DNA from 2 places in the Buttiauxella sp. genome. Region 1 is predicted to be linked to the other one. Evidence: predicted binding sites of a transcription regulator. Region 1 holds the regulator's gene; the other holds the start of a gene.
The links. The regulator sigma-54, encoded in region 1, starts transcription at its own class of promoters, with help from an activator protein. The targets are predictions, from matches to a motif close to GTTGGCACANNTTTCGCTNT.
Positions count from the first base shown of each region.

Region 2: the regulator sigma-54 is predicted to act here: its motif matches at 4,136-4,155, upstream of glnK (P-II family nitrogen regulator).

Region 1 is NZ_JBAVHX010000027.1:2,163-11,301, reverse strand. Features, by position in the region: gene mlaC (phospholipid-binding protein MlaC) at 1-349, opposite strand, end outside; gene mlaD (outer membrane lipid asymmetry maintenance protein MlaD) at 368-919, opposite strand; gene mlaE (lipid asymmetry maintenance ABC transporter permease subunit MlaE) at 924-1,706, opposite strand; gene mlaF (phospholipid ABC transporter ATP-binding protein MlaF) at 1,714-2,529, opposite strand; gene WBL83_RS17260 (calcium/sodium antiporter) at 2,760-3,737, shown strand; gene kdsD (arabinose-5-phosphate isomerase KdsD) at 3,753-4,739, shown strand; gene kdsC (3-deoxy-manno-octulosonate-8-phosphatase KdsC) at 4,756-5,322, shown strand; gene lptC (LPS export ABC transporter periplasmic protein LptC) at 5,319-5,894, shown strand; gene lptA (lipopolysaccharide ABC transporter substrate-binding protein LptA) at 5,863-6,426, shown strand; gene lptB (LPS export ABC transporter ATP-binding protein) at 6,433-7,158, shown strand; gene rpoN (RNA polymerase factor sigma-54) at 7,263-8,696, shown strand; gene hpf (ribosome hibernation promoting factor) at 8,719-9,006, shown strand; gene ptsN (PTS IIA-like nitrogen regulatory protein PtsN) at 9,090-9,139, shown strand, end outside.
Region 2 is NZ_JBAVHX010000029.1:66,749-75,887, forward strand. Features, by position in the region: RNA gene ffs (signal recognition particle sRNA small type) at 24-120, opposite strand; gene WBL83_RS17825 (MGMT family protein) at 293-604, shown strand; gene WBL83_RS17830 (YbaY family lipoprotein) at 694-1,272, opposite strand; gene tesB (acyl-CoA thioesterase II) at 1,488-2,348, shown strand; gene amtB (ammonium transporter AmtB) at 2,427-3,713, opposite strand; gene glnK (P-II family nitrogen regulator) at 3,746-4,084, opposite strand; gene WBL83_RS17850 (SmdB family multidrug efflux ABC transporter permease/ATP-binding protein) at 4,338-6,116, opposite strand; gene WBL83_RS17855 (SmdA family multidrug ABC transporter permease/ATP-binding protein) at 6,109-7,887, opposite strand; gene WBL83_RS17860 (Lrp/AsnC family transcriptional regulator) at 7,951-8,412, opposite strand; gene WBL83_RS17865 (PLP-dependent cysteine synthase family protein) at 8,527-9,139, shown strand, end outside.

The DNA.
Region 1 (9,139 bases):
TTTGGTAGGACTGTCCGTTATACATGGCAAGAGCCTGGCCGTAAGCTTGCTTCAGATACTCTTCGAAGGCTTTGAAATAGGCATCACGCTGCGCAGGTGTCGCATCTTTGTAGTAACGACCCAGAACCAGCGCCCCGGCGTATTTAATCTGCACATACGGTAACAGTTCCTGACCTACGACTTCGCGCAGGTAGTCAGGATTCTGACGAATTTTAGGTTGCTCGTTTTTAAGACGATCAAAAGTTTTTTGCGCCGCTTCGCCCATCAATTTGTAGGGATTCGTTTGATCCGCAGCATTCGCCAGTGGTGCGATGACCAGCATAGCAATCATAATCAGTCGTTTGAACATTACACTTTTCCTCTTAGATTAGTGCGTGGTGCCAGGCTGTGGCGCTGCACTATTATTCTCTGAATCCTGCGATGGGGCATCCCCTGAATTCTGATTGTCACCGTTTCCGCTCTTATAGAGGAATTGGCCAATCAGGTCCTCCAGCACCAGAGCTGATTTGGTATCCTGAATCGTTCCGCCTTCTTTAAGGATAGATGAACCGAGCTCCGGGTCATCAAAACCGAGATTTAACGCCAGATATTGCTCACCCAACAAACCCGAAGTACGGATAGCCAGTGAACTGGTATCAGGGATACGGTCATAGCGTTTTTCTACATCCAGGGTAACACGCGGTAAGTACGTTTTCGGATCCAGAGTTATATCGTCGACACGCCCGATAACCACCCCGCCGAGGCGCAGTGGGGAACCTGTTTTCAGGCTGCCGATGTTATCAAACGTCGCATAAATCCGGTAAGTTGGCTCACTGCGCAGCGAAGTGACGTTTGCCACTTTCAGACACAAGAAGACGATGGCTGCCAGCGCGATAATCAAAAATGCCCCAACCCCAGTTTCAAATTTCTTAGTTTGCATGAACTTAATTCCCAAACATCAGTGCTGTAAGCACAAAATCCAGGCCTAAAACGGCCAGTGAAGCGTGCACAACGGTTCGTGTTGTTGCCCGGCTAATCCCTGCGGACGTAGGAATAGCATCGTAGCCATTGAATAATGCAATCCAGGTTACTGTTATCGCAAACACCACGCTTTTGATGACACAGTTAACCAAATCAGTACGCCAGTTGACGGCGTTTTGCATTGCAGACCAGAAGAAGCCGGCATCGATTCCCTTCCAGTTAACACCCACCAGTGCACCACCCCAAATACCGACCGCGACAAAGATAAGTGTCAGCAAGGGTAATGAAATCACACCAGCCCAAAAACGAGGTGAAACGACTCGGCGCAGAGGGTCAACAGCCATCATTTCCATACTGGAGAGTTGTTCTGTTGCTTTCATTAAGCCGATTTCTGCCGTCAACGCTGAACCAGCACGTCCGGCAAACAGGAGTGCTGCGACGACTGGACCCAGCTCGCGCAGTAATGACAAGGCGACTAACATACCGAGGCTTGATTCCGCACTGTAAGTCGTCAGCACTAAGTAGCCTTGCAGGCCTAACACCATGCCGATAAATAAGCCGGAAACGATGATAATAATCAGCGACAACACGCCGACGTTATACAGTTGGCGAACCAGTAACGGCGCGTGTTTGCGGAATTCTGGCTTCCCCACCACCGCATTGAAAAGCATTATTCCAGCCCGGCCAAATGACGCGCAGGTTTTCAATCCCCGCCGCCCGAATGATGCCAGTGCATTAAAGAACATGAGCAACTTAACTCCCTGTTTCTGATAATAAGTCATTCCGATAATCCATGGCCGGATAGCGGAACGGTACTGGCCCATCGGCAATACCATCGAGGAACTGGCGTACCCGCGGGTCGCAATTTTCACGCAGAGCCGCAGGGGTCCCTTCAGCTACAATGTGCTGATCCGCTGCAATATAGGCGTAATCGGCAATACTCAGCACTTCAGGAACGTCGTGAGAAACCACAATACACGTCACACCCAGCGCGCTGTTCAGTTCCGAAATCAGTTTGACCAAAACCCCCATAGTAATAGGATCCTGGCCAACAAATGGCTCATCAAACATGATCAAATCGGGTTCGAGAGCGATGGCACGAGCAAGGGCTGCACGTCGGGCCATGCCGCCTGAGAGTTCGTTAGGCATCAGTTTAGCGGCACCGCGTAATCCCACCGCTTCAAGCTTCATCATTACGGTGCTGTGCAGCAATTCTTCTGGCAAGCGGCGATGTTCACGCAGCGGATATGCCACATTTTCAAAGACATTCAGGTCGGTAAACAACGCGCCAGACTGGAACAGCATACTCATACGTTTACGTACATTGTATAAACGCGTGCGCGACATGGCCGGCACGTTTTCACCGTCAAACAGGATTTCACCGCTGTCAGGCTGAATTTGACCACCTATCAACCGCAATAATGTTGTCTTGCCAATACCTGAAGGCCCCATTATGGCGGTAATTTTACCCCGTGGCACGTTCAGAGAAATATTGTCAAAGATGCGCCGACTACCGCGAGTAAAACTCACACCGCGAATTTCGACCAGATTCGCCTGCGTCTGGCTCATCGTCTTTCCTTTTATCAATTTCATGGACGAAGCATTAATTGGAAACTCGGTTCCAACCCAATATCCTTACAGAATAATACCCGTCCAGATTAGCGAAAACTGGCATTTGTTTTACTTTTCTGCCACATAAAGTCAGAATTAAGAATCTTGCCTGGCCCTACAGATCTGTATGCTCTGCCGGAACTTTCACAGCACAAGACCGGCGATTATACCTGAATAAAGGATTTTGCATGCTGTTAGCTACAGCTCTGTTAATTATTGGTTTGCTTTTGGTCGTGTATGGCGCCGACCGACTGGTGTTTGCCGCATCCATACTTTGCCGCAGCTTTGGGGTTCCTCCCCTACTGATCGGTTTGACTGTCGTCAGTATTGGCACTTCACTTCCTGAGCTCATCGTCGCCAGCTCTGCGGCCCTACATGGTCAACTGGACTTAGCCGTCGGAACGGCTTTAGGTTCAAATATCACCAATATTTTGCTGATTCTCGGCTTAGCGGCTCTTTTGCATCCATTTACCGTGAATTCCGATATTCTTCGTCGCGAATTGCCCCTAATGTTAGTCGTCAGCGCCATTATCGGCTGGCTGCTTTTCGATAACCAGTTAAGCGTTATTGATGGTGTTATTTTGATTGCTGTTGCAGTGGCGTATCTGCTGTTTACGATTAAAATAGCGCGCCTTGCCGGGAATGAAGGTGCCGACAAACTGACGCGTGAGCAGTTGGCTGAACTTCCTCGTGAAGGCAATCGCCCCGTCGCATTTTTGTGGCTCGCCGTTGCTTTAATTATTATGCCGATGGCGACGCGCATGGTTATCGATAATGCCAGTGTGCTGGCGAACTACTTTGGCGTAAGCGAGTTAGTGATTGGCCTGACCATCATTTCGGTTGGCACAAGTCTACCTGAGCTTGCAACAACCATAGCAGGTGCACGGAAAGGTGAAGATGATATTGCGATTGGTAATATCATTGGCTCGAATATTTTCAACATTGTTCTGGTGCTGGGAATCCCGGCGATAATCGCACCAGGCGAAATCGACCCTCTTGCTTTTGCACGAGACTATTGGGTGATGTTGGTCGTCAGTGCCATTTTCGCGGTACTTTGCTGGCGTAAGCCTCGCTCTATCGGCAAGACGGCAGGCGCTCTGTTAACATGTAGTTTCTTCGTATGGATTGTGATGCTGTGGTTTGTTGCATCACCGGTCGTTGGGTAAAACGGAACGGAAATTATGTCACAGATAGATTTACAACCGGGTTTTGACTTTCAACAAGCAGGCAAAGAAGTCCTGAAGATCGAACGTGAAGGCCTGGATCAACTTGAGCAATACATCAATACAGACTTCTCTGCAGCCTGTGAAAAAATGTTTTATTGCAAAGGTAAAGTTGTCGTTATGGGCATGGGTAAGTCTGGCCACATCGGTAAAAAGATGGCGGCAACGTTTGCCAGTACCGGTACCCCCTCGTTTTTCGTCCATCCTGGTGAAGCAAGCCACGGCGATCTTGGGATGGTTAGCCCACAAGATATTGTCATCGCGATTTCCAACTCCGGTGAGTCAAACGAAATTCTGGCACTGATTCCCGTTCTTAAGCGCTTACAGGTTCCGCTCATTTGCATCACCAGTCGCCCGGAAAGCTCCATGGGTAAAGCGGCGGAAGTCCATTTGTGTGTCAAAGTACCGCAAGAGGCCTGCCCGCTTGGCCTGGCCCCAACTTCCAGCACTACAGCAACCCTGGTAATGGGCGATGCACTTGCCGTTGCGTTGCTTAAAGCGCGTGGCTTTACCGCAGAAGATTTTGCACTTTCTCACCCTGGCGGCGCATTGGGTCGTAAACTGTTACTACGCGTCAGCGATATCATGCACAGCGGTGATGAGATCCCTCATGTCAGTAAAGATGCGACCTTGCGCGATGCATTATTGGAAATTACACGTAAAAACATGGGGATGACCGTTATCTGTGACTCGTTGATGAAAATCGAAGGGATCTTCACGGATGGTGATTTACGTCGCGTGTTTGATATGGGCGTTGACCTCCACTCCCTGAATATCGCAGATGTCATGACGCCAGGTGGTATTCGCGTTCGTCCGACACTGCTGGCGGTAGATGCGCTCAATCTGATGCAGTCTCGCCACATCACCTCGGTACTGGTTGCAGATGGCGACCAACTACTCGGTGTGGTACATATGCATGACATGCTACGCGCTGGCGTGGTTTAACAAAGGATTAGCCTTAATGAGTAACCATGAAGCGTCACTTGCCACCTGTTATGGCCCGGTAAGCACGCGCGTGATGGAGCGGGCAGCAAACGTGCGCCTGCTCATTTTAGATGTTGATGGCGTGATGTCTGATGGCCTGATTTACATGGGTAATAGCGGCGAAGAGCTGAAAGCATTCAACGTGCGTGATGGCTATGGGATCCGTTGTGCGCTAACTTCAGATATTGAAGTTGCGATTATCACTGGCCGTAAAGCAAAGCTTCTCGAAGACCGATGCGAAACGTTGGGGATTACCCATCTCTACCAAGGGCAATCGGACAAGCTTGTGGCTTTTCAGGATCTCTTAGATAAGCTTGCTATCTCTGCAGAGCACGTTGCTTATGTTGGTGATGACTTAATCGACTGGCCGGTAATGGCCAAAGTGGGTTTGAGCGTTGCCGTTGCTGATGCTCATCCTCTGCTGACTCCTCGTGCCGACTACGTGACTCGCATTGCTGGCGGGCGTGGAGCGGTCCGTGAAGTGTGTGATCTCCTGTTACTGGCACAAGGAAAGCTTGATGAGGCCAAAGGGCTATCTATATGAGTAATACCAGACGTTGGGTTATCATCCTGCTTTCATTGCTGGTATTGATATTGATTGGCGTAAATCTGGTCGATAAGGATACCGTGGTTCAACCGACGGTCACCAGCAACGAAGCAACCTATCAAAGTGAACATTCCACGACCCTGGCCTACAGTCCTGAAGGGGCTTTGAATTATCGACTGGTCGCGGAACATGTTGAATATTTTTCCGATACCGCCATCTCATGGTTCACCAAGCCGGTGATGACGCAGTACGACGAAAATAAAGTTGCAACCTGGTCATTACGAGCAGATCGCGCCAAACTTACTAACGATCGGATGCTGTATTTGTATGGGAATGTGGAGCTGACTGCTCTGACGCCAGATTCTCAGCTACGTAAAATTACCACGGACAATGCGCAGGTTAATTTAGTCACTCAGGATGTTGCCTCTGATGACCAGGTAACCTTGTACGGAACCAGCTTTAACTCCACCGGCCTCAAAATGCGTGGAAACTTACGCAGCAAAAATGCCGAGCTGATTGAAAAGGTTAGAACATCCTATGAAATCCAAAATAAACAAACTCAGCCGTAATTTAGTACTAACCAGTACGCTTTTAGCCGCCAGTTTTTCGGCATTTGCGCTGACCGGTGATACCGACCAGCCGATTCATATTGAATCTGACCAACAGTCGCTGGATATGCAAGGCAACGTCGTCACCTTCACTGGCAATGTGATCGTGACGCAAGGCAGTATCAAAATTAATGCCGATAAAGTGGTTGTGACCCGTCCTGGCGGTGAAGAAGGCAAGGAAGTCATTGATGGATACGGTAATCCAGCCACTTTCTATCAAATGCAGGATAGCGGTAAGCCGGTAAAAGGCAACGCGTCTACCATGCATTATGAGCTGCAAAATGATTTCGTCGTGCTGACCGGTAATGCCTATCTGGAACAGTTAGATAGCAATATCAAAGGCGACAAAATTACTTACCTGGTTAAAGAACAAAAGATGCAGGCGTTTAGCGAAAAAGGTAAACGTGTCACCACCGTTCTGGTCCCTTCTCAGTTGCAGAAAAAAGACGGCCAGGCTCCGGCACCCGCCCCTGCGCAGAAAAAGAGTAACTAATTCGTTATGGCGACTTTAATTGCAAAAAATCTCGCTAAAGCCTACAAAGGCCGCCGCGTTGTTGAAGATGTCAGCCTGGCGGTGAAGTCAGGTGAAATTGTCGGATTACTTGGCCCGAACGGTGCCGGGAAAACCACGACCTTTTACATGGTGGTCGGCATTGTGCCGCGCGATGCAGGCAACATTATTATTGATGATGAAGACATCAGCCTTCTGCCCCTGCATGCACGTGCTCGTCGAGGGATCGGCTACTTACCGCAAGAAGCCTCAATTTTCCGCCGTTTAAGCGTGTTTGATAACTTGATGGCGGTGCTGCAAATTCGTGACGACCTCTCCGTTGAGCAGCGTGAAGATCGCGCTAATGAGCTGATGGAAGAGTTCCACATCGAACATTTGCGTAATAACCTCGGGCAGTCATTGTCTGGTGGTGAACGTCGTCGTGTCGAAATTGCCCGCGCATTGGCGGCAAATCCAAAATTTATTCTTTTGGATGAACCTTTTGCCGGTGTTGATCCAATCTCCGTCATCGACATTAAGCGAATCATTGAGCACCTGCGCGACAGCGGGCTCGGGGTGTTGATTACTGACCATAACGTACGCGAAACGTTGGCTGTTTGTGAACGTGCCTACATCGTTAGCCAGGGCCATTTAATCGCCCATGGCACGCCAGCTGAAATCCTGGAAGACGAGCATGTTAAGCGCGTGTATCTGGGCGAAGAGTTCAGACTCTGATAGGGTAGGAAATATATTTATCAATACTCGTCATCATTCGAGTGGCCAACGCCCTTGCCATTCGAATGATGACGAGTATTTACCTGAGGAAGTTCGCTCTGAATATGAAGCAAGGTTTGCAATTACGGCTTAGCCAACAACTTGCTATGACTCCCCAGTTACAGCAGGCTATTCGTCTGTTGCAACTGTCGACGTTAGAGCTACAGCAAGAACTTCAGCAAGCACTGGAAAGTAACCCACTGCTTGAGCAAACCGATCTGCATGAAGAAATTGAAACTCAGGAAGTGCGTGAGAATGAAGCGTTAGATACGCGTGAAGCACTTGAACAAAAAGAGATGCCCGACGAGTTGCCGCTGGATACCAGCTGGGATGAAATCTACACCGCAGGCACGCCATCAGGAACCGGTACAGATTACATCGATGATGAATTGCCGGTTTATCAGGGTGAAACGACACAAACGCTGCAAGATTACTTAATGTGGCAAGTCGATCTCACGCCGTTTTCAGATACCGATACCGCGATAGCGACCTCAATTGTCGATGCCGTCGACGAAATGGGTTACCTCACCGTCTCTTTGGAAGAAATTCTGGAAAGCATGGGCGATGACGAAATCACGATTGACGAAGTGGAAGCCGTCCTCAAGCGCGTTCAACGTTTCGATCCCGTCGGTGTCGCCGCACGCGATCTGCGTGACTGCCTGCTTATCCAGCTTTCACAATTCAGCCGCGACACACCCTGGCTTACCGAAGCGCGCTTAATTGTCAGCGAGCATCTGGATCTGCTCGCCAACCATGACTTCCGCAGCCTGATGCGCGTCACTCGTCTGAAAGAAGAAGTGTTGAAAGAGGCAATGTGCCTGATTCAATCCCTTGACCCTCGTCCAGGGCAGTCCATTCAGACCAGTGAGCCGGAATATGTCATCCCGGATGTGCTGGTGAAAAAGGTACAGGGTCGCTGGACGGTAGAACTGAATGCTGACAGCATTCCACGTTTGAAAATAAACCAGCAGTACGCTGCGATGGGCACCAATGCCCGCAATGACAGCGACTCGCAATTTATTCGTAGTAACTTGCAAGAAGCAAAGTGGCTGATTAAGAGTCTGGAAAGCCGGAACGACACGCTGCTGCGCGTAAGCCGCTGTATCGTCGAACAACAGCAGGGCTTTTTTGAACTTGGCGAAGAGCACATGAAACCGATGGTGCTTGCTGATATCGCCCAGGTGGTCGAAATGCATGAGTCGACCATTTCCCGTGTGACCACGCAGAAATATCTGCACAGCCCACGCGGTATTTTTGAATTAAAGTATTTCTTCTCAAGCCATGTCAACACCGAAGGTGGAGGTGAAGCCTCCTCGACGGCAATTCGTGCATTGGTGAAGAAATTAATTGCTGCGGAAAACCCAGCGAAACCACTGAGCGATAGCAAGTTAACGACTATGCTATCCGATCAAGGGATCATGGTGGCACGCCGCACCGTTGCGAAGTACCGAGAGTCTTTATCCATACCACCGTCAAATCAGCGTAAGCAATTGGTTTGACTTAACCGATAAGGAAGACACTATGCAGCTCAACATTACAGGACATAACGTCGAAATCACTGACGCGCTACGCGATTTTGTGAGTACGAAGTTTGCCAAACTGGAGCAGTACTTCGACAGAATTAACCAAGTCTATATTGTGTTAAAAGTTGAAAAAGTCACGCATATTGCTGATGCCACGCTACATATCAATGGTGGTGAAATTCATGCCAGCGCGGAAGGCCAGGACATGTATGCGGCGATTGATGGCTTGATTGATAAACTGGCACGCCAGTTAACCAAACATAAAGATAAACTAAAACAACACTGATAATCCGGGCAACTGTTTCAGCGTTTACGGCTCGTTGCGTGGAGTAGCGGGCCGTTAGCATAACAGGGTGCTTAGGTGAACTTATGATGAACAACGATTCAGCTCTACAACTTAGTAATGTCCTGAACAAGGA
Region 2 (9,139 bases), on a different contig from region 1:
TGAGACCCAGAATTGGGTGGGGGCCCTGCCAGCTACATCCCGGCACACACGTCATCTGCTGCGGCTGCTTCCTTCCGGACCTGACCGAATTCACAAATTAGTGTTGCGGGAGAACCAACAGGGCCCCCATTGAGAGCGCTAGTTACCTAACGCGCTGGCGCATTATCCATGTTGACCCATGCAATTGCAAGCAAGGAGCGGTCAGGTGTTGCTTTCTTGCGCAGCCCCTGTTTCTCTTTCTAGTTTAGCTCACCACGATTATCCTTACCGACATCCTGATTTGGAGTGTGCAATGGATAATAACGACTCATTCCCCCAGCGCGTTTATCAGATTATTGCCGCGATCCCTGAAGGTTACGTCACCACCTATGGCGATGTCGCGCGGCTGGCTGGCTCACCGCGCGCAGCACGGCAAGTGGGCGGTGTACTCAAACGCTTACCCGAAGGCAGTAAATTACCCTGGCATCGGGTCGTGAATCGTCATGGCGCGATTTCCCTGACCGGCCCAGATTTGCAACGTCAGCGGCAAGCTTTGCTTTCAGAGGGGATTATGGTTTCCGGGAGCGGGCAAATTGATATGCAGCGTTATCGCTGGAATTACTAAATGACAAAACTGATGCAAATGGTGGATGACGCTAGCGCTTATCCACCCGACCAAACTAAAAGCGCCTCCGTAGAGGCACTTGTTTAGCATCACATCTGCGTTGGAGCAGGCACTGCTGATGAAGGGTTAACCTGAGTCGGAGAGGTCAACGGAACGGTCGTTGTTGCGCCACCGTTATTCTGCACAGGAACCGCTGTCTGCTGAACCGGTACCAATGTCAGATCCACTTTCGTCCCACCATTGTTGATTGCCGGCTGAATAGTATCGGTGATAAACATCAGCTGGTTATTCACGGTGATGGCCGCGCTCAGGATAATCCGCGCGTTAGGTTGGATATCCGCTGGGTTAAACGGCAGTACAAAGCTGAACGGTGATTGTTTCCCTTCCGTGCGGACCGCTCGCTGCGCCAGCACTTTAGACGGAGCGTCCGCCATGGAAGCATCGGATAACGTCACTGTTAGCACTGCATCGGGTGGCAGCGCAATACGTTGACGGATCCAAACCGTACCCGAGACATTCGGCTGCTGAATATCAGACTGAGCCGTAGCCGCTGCTGATGACGTCGTCGCAGCAGGAGCCGGAGTTGGGATGTCCGCACTTTTGTTATGCGCGCAACCCACCATCGCAACAGCAATGGCTAAACCACTTAACGTGTGCACAAGTTTCATTGATTTGTTCTCCTTATTATCAATGCACCAGCAGGCTGTTGGCCCACAAGTAATGAGTGGTTAAACATACTTATCACGCTAAGTGTGGCACATATCACTGATTTTTGCCCAAAACCGAAAGAGATCATCAGGTCGGGCCACTGGATGGAGATTGTTGGAAACCTGTTATAATCAGGCCAGATGCGGGATTTTTATTTTTTTACTGAGGACCTTTTATGAGTCAACCGCTCAGCAATTTGTTGGCATTACTCAATCTGGAAAAGATTGAAGAAGGTATTTTTCGTGGCCAGAGCGAGGACTTAGGTTTACGTCAGGTATTCGGTGGACAAGTGGTTGGCCAGGCGTTGTATGCCGCCAAAGAAACTGTGCCCGCTGAACGCCTGGTACACTCATTCCACAGCTATTTTCTGCGCCCAGGGGACAGCCAAAAACCGATTGTCTATGACGTCGAAACCCTGCGTGATGGCAATAGTTTCAGCGCGCGTCGCGTAGCGGCAATTCAGAATGGCAAGCCGATTTTCTACATGACCGCCTCTTTCCAGGCGCCAGAACCCGGCTTTGAACATCAAAAAGCCATGCCAGCAGCACCTGCTCCGGAAAATCTGAAGTCAGAAACTGAAATTGCCATGGCGTTTGAAAAGTTGCTCCCGCAGAGCCTGAAAGAGAAATTTCTGTGTGAAAAGCCACTCGAGATCCGACCGGTAGTGTTCCACAACCCAATGCAAGGCCATGTCGATGAGCCGGTACGCCAGGTGTGGATGCGAGCCAACGGCAAAATGCCTGGCGAATTACACGTACATCAGTATCTGCTGGGTTATGCCTCTGATTTTAACTTCCTTCCTGTCGCGCTTCAGCCTCATGGAGTGGGTTTCCTGGAGCCGGGCATGCAAGTGGCGACCATCGATCACTCAATGTGGTTCCACCGCCCGTTTGATCTGAATGACTGGCTGCTGTACAGCGTAGAAAGTACCTCAGCTTCCAGTGCACGTGGTTTTGTTCGCGGAGAGTTTTATTCACGCGATGGCGTGCTGGTTGCGTCAACGGTGCAAGAAGGTGTGATGCGTAAACGAGGTTAAGTCAGAACGCCCTCCCCCCCCGTCCCTCTCCCCCAGGAGAGGGAGAAGGCTAAAAATTGAGGGGGAGGGATAAATTACTTATGCGTTGTAAGCATTTTCGCCGTGGCTGTTCACATCCAGACCTTCACGTTCATGCTCTTCTGGTACACGCAGACCTACTGTCAGGTCAGCCACTTTGAAGCCGATGAACGCAACAATCGCGGACCAGACAATCGTCACACCGATACTTTCCAACTGCACCAGTACCTGATGGCCCATAGTCACGCCTTCTGCGTAGCCCACACCACCTAAAGAGGTCGCGGCAAAGATACCGGTCATGATGCAACCTACGATACCGCACACGCCGTGGACACCGAACACATCACAAGGGTCATCCACACGCAGCCATTTTTTCAGCAGCGTCACGCCCCACAAACCAGCCAGACCCGCCACCAGACCGATAATCAGTGCTCCACCGACACCGACATAACCACACGCTGGAGTGATACCGACCAGGCCTGCAACCGCACCGGAACACGCACCCAGCAGAGAAGGTTTGCCACGCAATGCCCACTCACCAAATACCCAACCGAGGATGGCTGCCGCCGTTGCCACAACTGTGTTAACAAAGGCCAGTGCTGCGATTTCGTTTGCCGCACTTGCAGATCCAGCGTTGAAGCCAAACCAGCCGAAGTACAGGATGGCAGTACCGGTAAACACCATTGGCAGGTTATGCGGTTTAAATGCTTCTTTACCGTAGCCCACACGTTTACCAATCAGGTAAGCCCCCACCAGACCCGCAACTGCGGCGTTGATGTGTACGACTGTACCGCCCGCGAAGTCCATCGCACCGTGCGATGCCAGCAAGCCACCACCCCACACCATATGCGCAATCGGCACATAAGAGAGCGTCAGCCAAATCACAACGAAGATAAGCACCGCAGAGAAGCGAATACGTTCAGCCAGCGCACCGACAATCAGCCCCACGGTGATGCAGGCGAAAGAGCCCTGGAACGCCACGTGAATATACTGGTAGAAAGAGCCCATCAACGCGGTGAGCTGAATATTTTTCAGCAACACCCAGTCGAAATTACCGAAGAAGCTGCCACCGGTGCCAAAGGCCAATGAATAGCCGTAAACCACCCACAGCACACAAACCAGAGCAAACGTGACCGTAATCTGCGTCAGCATCGACAGCACGTTTTTGGAGCGAATCAGGCCGCCGTAAAACAGCGCCAGCCCGGGTATAGTCATAAACAGCACCAATGCGGTGCTAATCATCATAAAGGCGTTGTCTGCTTTATCAGCGACAGCCGGTGCCGCCAGAGCAATTGATGGCGCAAGTGCCAGGGCTACAACGCCTAAGATAGAGGCTAATTTTTTCATTTTTTCCATCCCTTTCACGAGTGGCAAGACGATTACAGTGCAGCTTCGTCGGCTTCGCCGGTACGAATGCGGATGACACGTTGCAGTTCAGCAACGAAGATTTTGCCATCGCCAATCTTGCCGGTGTAGGCAGCTTTGCTAATGACATCAATGACTTCATCGAGTTGATCATCGGCAATTGCCACATCAATTTTCACTTTAGGCAGGAAATTGACGCTGTACTCAGCACCGCGGTACAACTCTGCATGACCTTTCTGGCGGCCAAAGCCTTTCACTTCGGTCACGGTCAGCCCTTGAATACCGATTGAAGACAGCGCTTCGCGTACGTCTTCGAGTTTGAACGGTTTGATCACCACGGTAACCAGCTTCATAGATCCCCTCCAGTCAGAATTGGGTAATTGCCTCTACAACACGAATTAGATAAAGCAAAGGCCGTGCCAAAAATGAAAAACAGGAATTTTCAGCGCGTTAAGCCGCGCTGTATAAGGATTTAAAGGGAGGGCATTTCGATGACCGGGATTAAGAAATTTCTTAGATAATAAAAACGCACCATTTCAGTGCATGGTGCGTTTCATTTCTGCACCAACGGGGATACCCATTGGATTTTTGCGTGTTTTTGGTGCGTCAGGCCGTCGCGGGCTCTTCACGCGTGGCCGCAGCCAGTTCCTCACCCGCCAGTTGCAGTTGATACATCTGCCAGTAACGGCCTTGTGCCGCCAGCAATTCACTGTGCGTGCCTCGTTCCACGGCCTGCCCACGGTGCAAGACCAGAATGGTGTCGGCATCAGTAATCGTTGAGAGACGGTGAGCAATCACCACAAGCGTCGTGTGCTCACGCACCGCAGCCAGCGCATGCTGAATCGCCTGCTCGGTACCGGAGTCGATATTCGCCGTCGCTTCATCGAGGATCAAGATCTGCGGGGCATCCACTAACACTCGAGCCAATGCCAGCAATTGCTTCTGGCCGACGGACAAATTATTGCCCTGCTCACCCAGCCGCGTATAAATGCCATCACTCATGGTGCGTGCCAGTTCGGCGAGTTGCACCGTTTCCAGCGCTTGCCAGACTGCCGTTTCGCTAATGTCACGTCCGAGCGTCACGTTGGCAAAGAAGGAATCCGCCAGCACCACCGGATCTTGTTGCACCATCGCAACACCCTGGCGCAACACGCTATGACTCAGGGTGTCCAGCGGACGACCATCCAGACGAATTTCACCGTTGGTCAGCGGGTAATAGCCCATCAGCAAATTTGCCAGAGTACTTTTGCCACTGCCGGTATGCCCCACCAGCGCCACGAAACTGCGCGCGGGAACATCGAGATTGATGTCCTGCAATACCAGGCGATCGCCGCGATAGGCAAAGGAAACGTTGTCGACTTCAATACGACCGCTTTCCAGCGGGCGATTATCGTTGCCGTAATCCTGACGTTTACCGTCCATTAATTCGAACACGCGCTCCCCTGCAACCACCGCTTGTTGCAGCATCGATTGTTGCGTGGTGAGTTCGATTAGCGGTTCATTAAGACGGCCTAAATAGTTGATAAAGGCGTATAACACGCCCACTTCGATAGTCCCGACCGAGGTAAAACCAAACAGCATCAACAGGCCGCACAACACCATCGCCGAAAACAGGCTCAGCAACGGGCGCAGTAAAAAGCCGTCGAGACGCAGAGTTTGCATACGCGCCAGATAGTGTGAACGGCTTGCCGCCCCCATGCGCTCGCCAAAACGCGCTTGTTGGCGGAACTGCTGAATGACGCTCATCCCGTTGATGACTTCGTTAAAGCCATCGTTGATGTCAGCCAGATAACTGCGCACCCGACGGACAATCGGCGTGCTGTAACGCTGGTAGATGAACATCACGATAATGACCGCCGGGAAGATGCAAACCGCCACCGACGCCATACGCCAGTCGAGGCTGAACATAGCCACCAGCATCGCGCCAATCAATGCGGCACTTCGTAACACGGTCGCTACCACTGTCACGTAGAGGTCACGTATCACTTCGGTATCGTTGGTAACACGGGAAATTAATTGTCCAACCGGCTGGGTATCAAAGGTGCTGAGCGGCTGGCGAAGTGCTGCATCCATCACGTCAGTACGCAGCTTTTGCACCACGCCAACGGCGGCCTGGTTAAATAATAAAGCCTGCCAGTAATGCAGCCCCGCCGCTGAAATAGACAGCAGTAAATAGGCTGTCCCCAATCCCGCCACCGCCGCTATCGGCAGGCGATGTTCAGAGACCATGTTATCAATGAAATAACTGACTAAAATCGGGCCACTGACTTCGGCAGCAGCCGCAATCCACAGCATAACCACCGCCCCTGCGAGCGGTTTACGCCACGGGGATCCGTAAGCCAGCAGGCGTTTTATGGTTGGCCATTGCTGTATTGATTTACGCATTGGCTGGCTCCTCGTCTGCTGTGGTTTGTGGCGCGTCATCCAGCGCCGCTTCCAGTTGTTGATAACGATACATGTCGCGATACCATCCCGGCTCGCCCACCAGCACATCGTGATTGCCACGTTGGACAACATGCCCGTGCTGCATTACCAGGATTTCACTGGCTTCGGTCAATGCCGACAGGCGGTGCGCGCTAATAATCACCGTGCGGTTTTCGCCCCACTGACGCAGGTTATGCAGGATCTGGTGTTCAGTCCGGCCATCAACGGCAGAAAGCGCATCGTCGAGGATCAAGATTTCCGCATCCAGTAATAACGCGCGGGCGATGGAAATACGCTGCTTCTGGCCGCCAGAAAGCATTACGCCACGCTCTCCCACTTCGGTTTCATAACCTTGCGGCAAACGCAGGATATCGTCGTGAACGCTGGCAAGCCTGGCCACATGTTCAATCTCTTCCTGCGTAGCACCCGGTTTACCCAGCGCGATGTTGCTGGCGACGGTATCGGAGAACAGGAATGGCGTCTGGTTTACCACTGCCAGGCGGCTACGCCATGAGTCGAGCTGCATCTGCACCAGCGGAATGCCATGGAAACAAATCTCGCCCTGGTCGATGTCAAAATGGCGCTGGAGAAGAGACAGAATGGTACTTTTCCCGGCACCCGTTGGCCCGCATAGCCCCAACATTGCGCCAGGCTTTAAAGTAAAGGAGACATTTTCAAGTGTTGGCCGTGCCGTTTGCGGGTAGTGGAACGCCTGAATATTTACCTCTACGGTACCGCGCCCTGCCGGGGCAACTTGTTCACCATCAGTGACTGACGGTGCTTCGGATAACATGCTGCGAATACGGCTGTATGCTGCACTGCCACGCTCAACGATATTGAACATCCATGCCAGCGCCAGCATCGGCCAAATCATCAGGCCGAGGTACATCACGAAACTGGTAAGTTGCCCAAGCGTCAGTGAGCCCTGAATCACCATCCAGCTGCCACCGCCGATAGCGAGCAGGTTTGCAGTGCCGATGGTGATATAAATCGTGGGATCAAAACGTGCATCAATCCGCGCCACTTTCATGTTTTTCATGCCGGCATCTTTGGCTTCGGCGGCAAACAGCGCGGACTGGCGGTCTTCCAGACCGAATGCTTTGATCATGCGGATGCTGGATAAACTTTCCTGCGTCCTGTCGTTTAGCGTTGAGAATGCAGCCTGGGCGAGTTTGAAACGTTGATGTAACTGGTCGCCATAGCGTTTGATCACCAGCGCCATAATCGGCATCGGCAGTAAGGCAAGCAGCGTGAGTTCCCAGCTGATTTGCGTCGACATCACGATCAATACCGCGCAACCCATCACCAGCGAATCCACGAGAGTTAACACCCCCTCACCCGCGGCAAAGACCACGCGGTCGACATCGTTAGTTGCACGCGCCATCAAATCACCGGTGCGGTGACGCAGATAGAATTCAGGGTGCTGGCGGCTTAACTGGCGGTAATAGTCTTCGCGCAATTCAACGGCAAGCTGGTAGGAAGCGCCAAATAACAACACGCGCCAGACGTAACGCAGCATGTAGACGACGACCGCGATGGCGAAGATCACGCCAATCCACATCAACACGTCGCTTCCAGAAAGGCGCTGTTGGGTGACACCATCGACAATCACGCCCACCAGTTTTGGCGGCACTAATTGCAAGATAGCAATGATAATAAGCAAGGCGACAGCCCCGAGATAGCGTCGCCATTCGCGGGTGAAATACCAGCTTAATTGAGCAAATAATCGCACGCAGTCAAATTCCTGAAATGCTGTCTGCCGGGGTCGGGCAGAGAAATGGAAGGCTATGGGGACTCAGCGTTCTAGAGGCAAAGCCGTGGTGTATTTTATCTGTTCCATGGCAAAACTCGAAGTCACATCGCTTAAACCAGGAATGCCGTTCACCAGCCGTTTGTAAAAATCGTCATACCGCTTCATGTCTTCTACCTGCACACGCATCAGGTAGTCGTACTCCCCTGCCATGCGCCAGAAACCAAGAACTTCGGGCATCTGCGCCACGACGGAGACAAATTTACAGTACCACTCGCTGCTGTGATGCTGGGTTTTTATCAGCACGAATGCGGTCAGACCGAGGCCCAGTTTTTCCGGATCTAAGAGCGCGACTTTGGCCCGAATAATCCCGTCATCTTCAAGCCGTTTCAGGCGTTTCCAGCAGGGTGTGGTGGTCAGATTAACGGCATCAGCGAGTGCCTGCAAAGAGAGGGTGCAGTCGTTTTGCAGTAAGGATAGCAGCTTGCGGTCAATTTTATCTAACATGACGGCCTCCGGGAGAAAGTTTTTCTCCATTGAACGTCCCAGACAGGCTAAAAGGCAACTTTTTTATCCTCTTTTTGCATTACTCTAAGCACAAATAGACAAACGGACAACATCATGACCAGTTCCTGGGTAAACCACGCTATAAGCGAAATTAACGCCGATTACCAACGCTCCGCAGATACACATTTGATTCGCCTTGCGCTACCTGGTTTTCCCGGCATCCAGCTCTACCTGAAAGATGAAAGTACCCATCCGACCGGCAGCCTGAAACATCGTCTTGCCCGTTCACTCTTTTTATACGGTTTATGTAACGGTTGGATTAAAGAAGGCACGACGATTATTGAGGCGTCTTCAGGTTCAACCGCGGTTTCTGAGGCTTACTTTGCCCGTTTGTTAGGGTTGCCATTTATTGCCGTTATGCCTGCTTACACGGCGAAACGTAAGATTGAACAGATTGAGTTTTATGGCGGCCGCTGCCATTTCGTGAACAATGCCTGCGAGATTTATGCCGCGTCAGAAACTCTGGCTCGCGATTTGAACGGCCATTATATGGATCAGTTCACCTACGCCGAACGCGCAACCGACTGGCGCGGCAATAACAATATTGCCGACAGTATTTTCCGTCAGATGGAACATGAACCGCATCCGGTGCCCGATTACATCGTGATGAGTGCAGGCACCGGTGGCACCTCCGCCACTATTGGCCGTTATCTGCGTTATCAGGGTT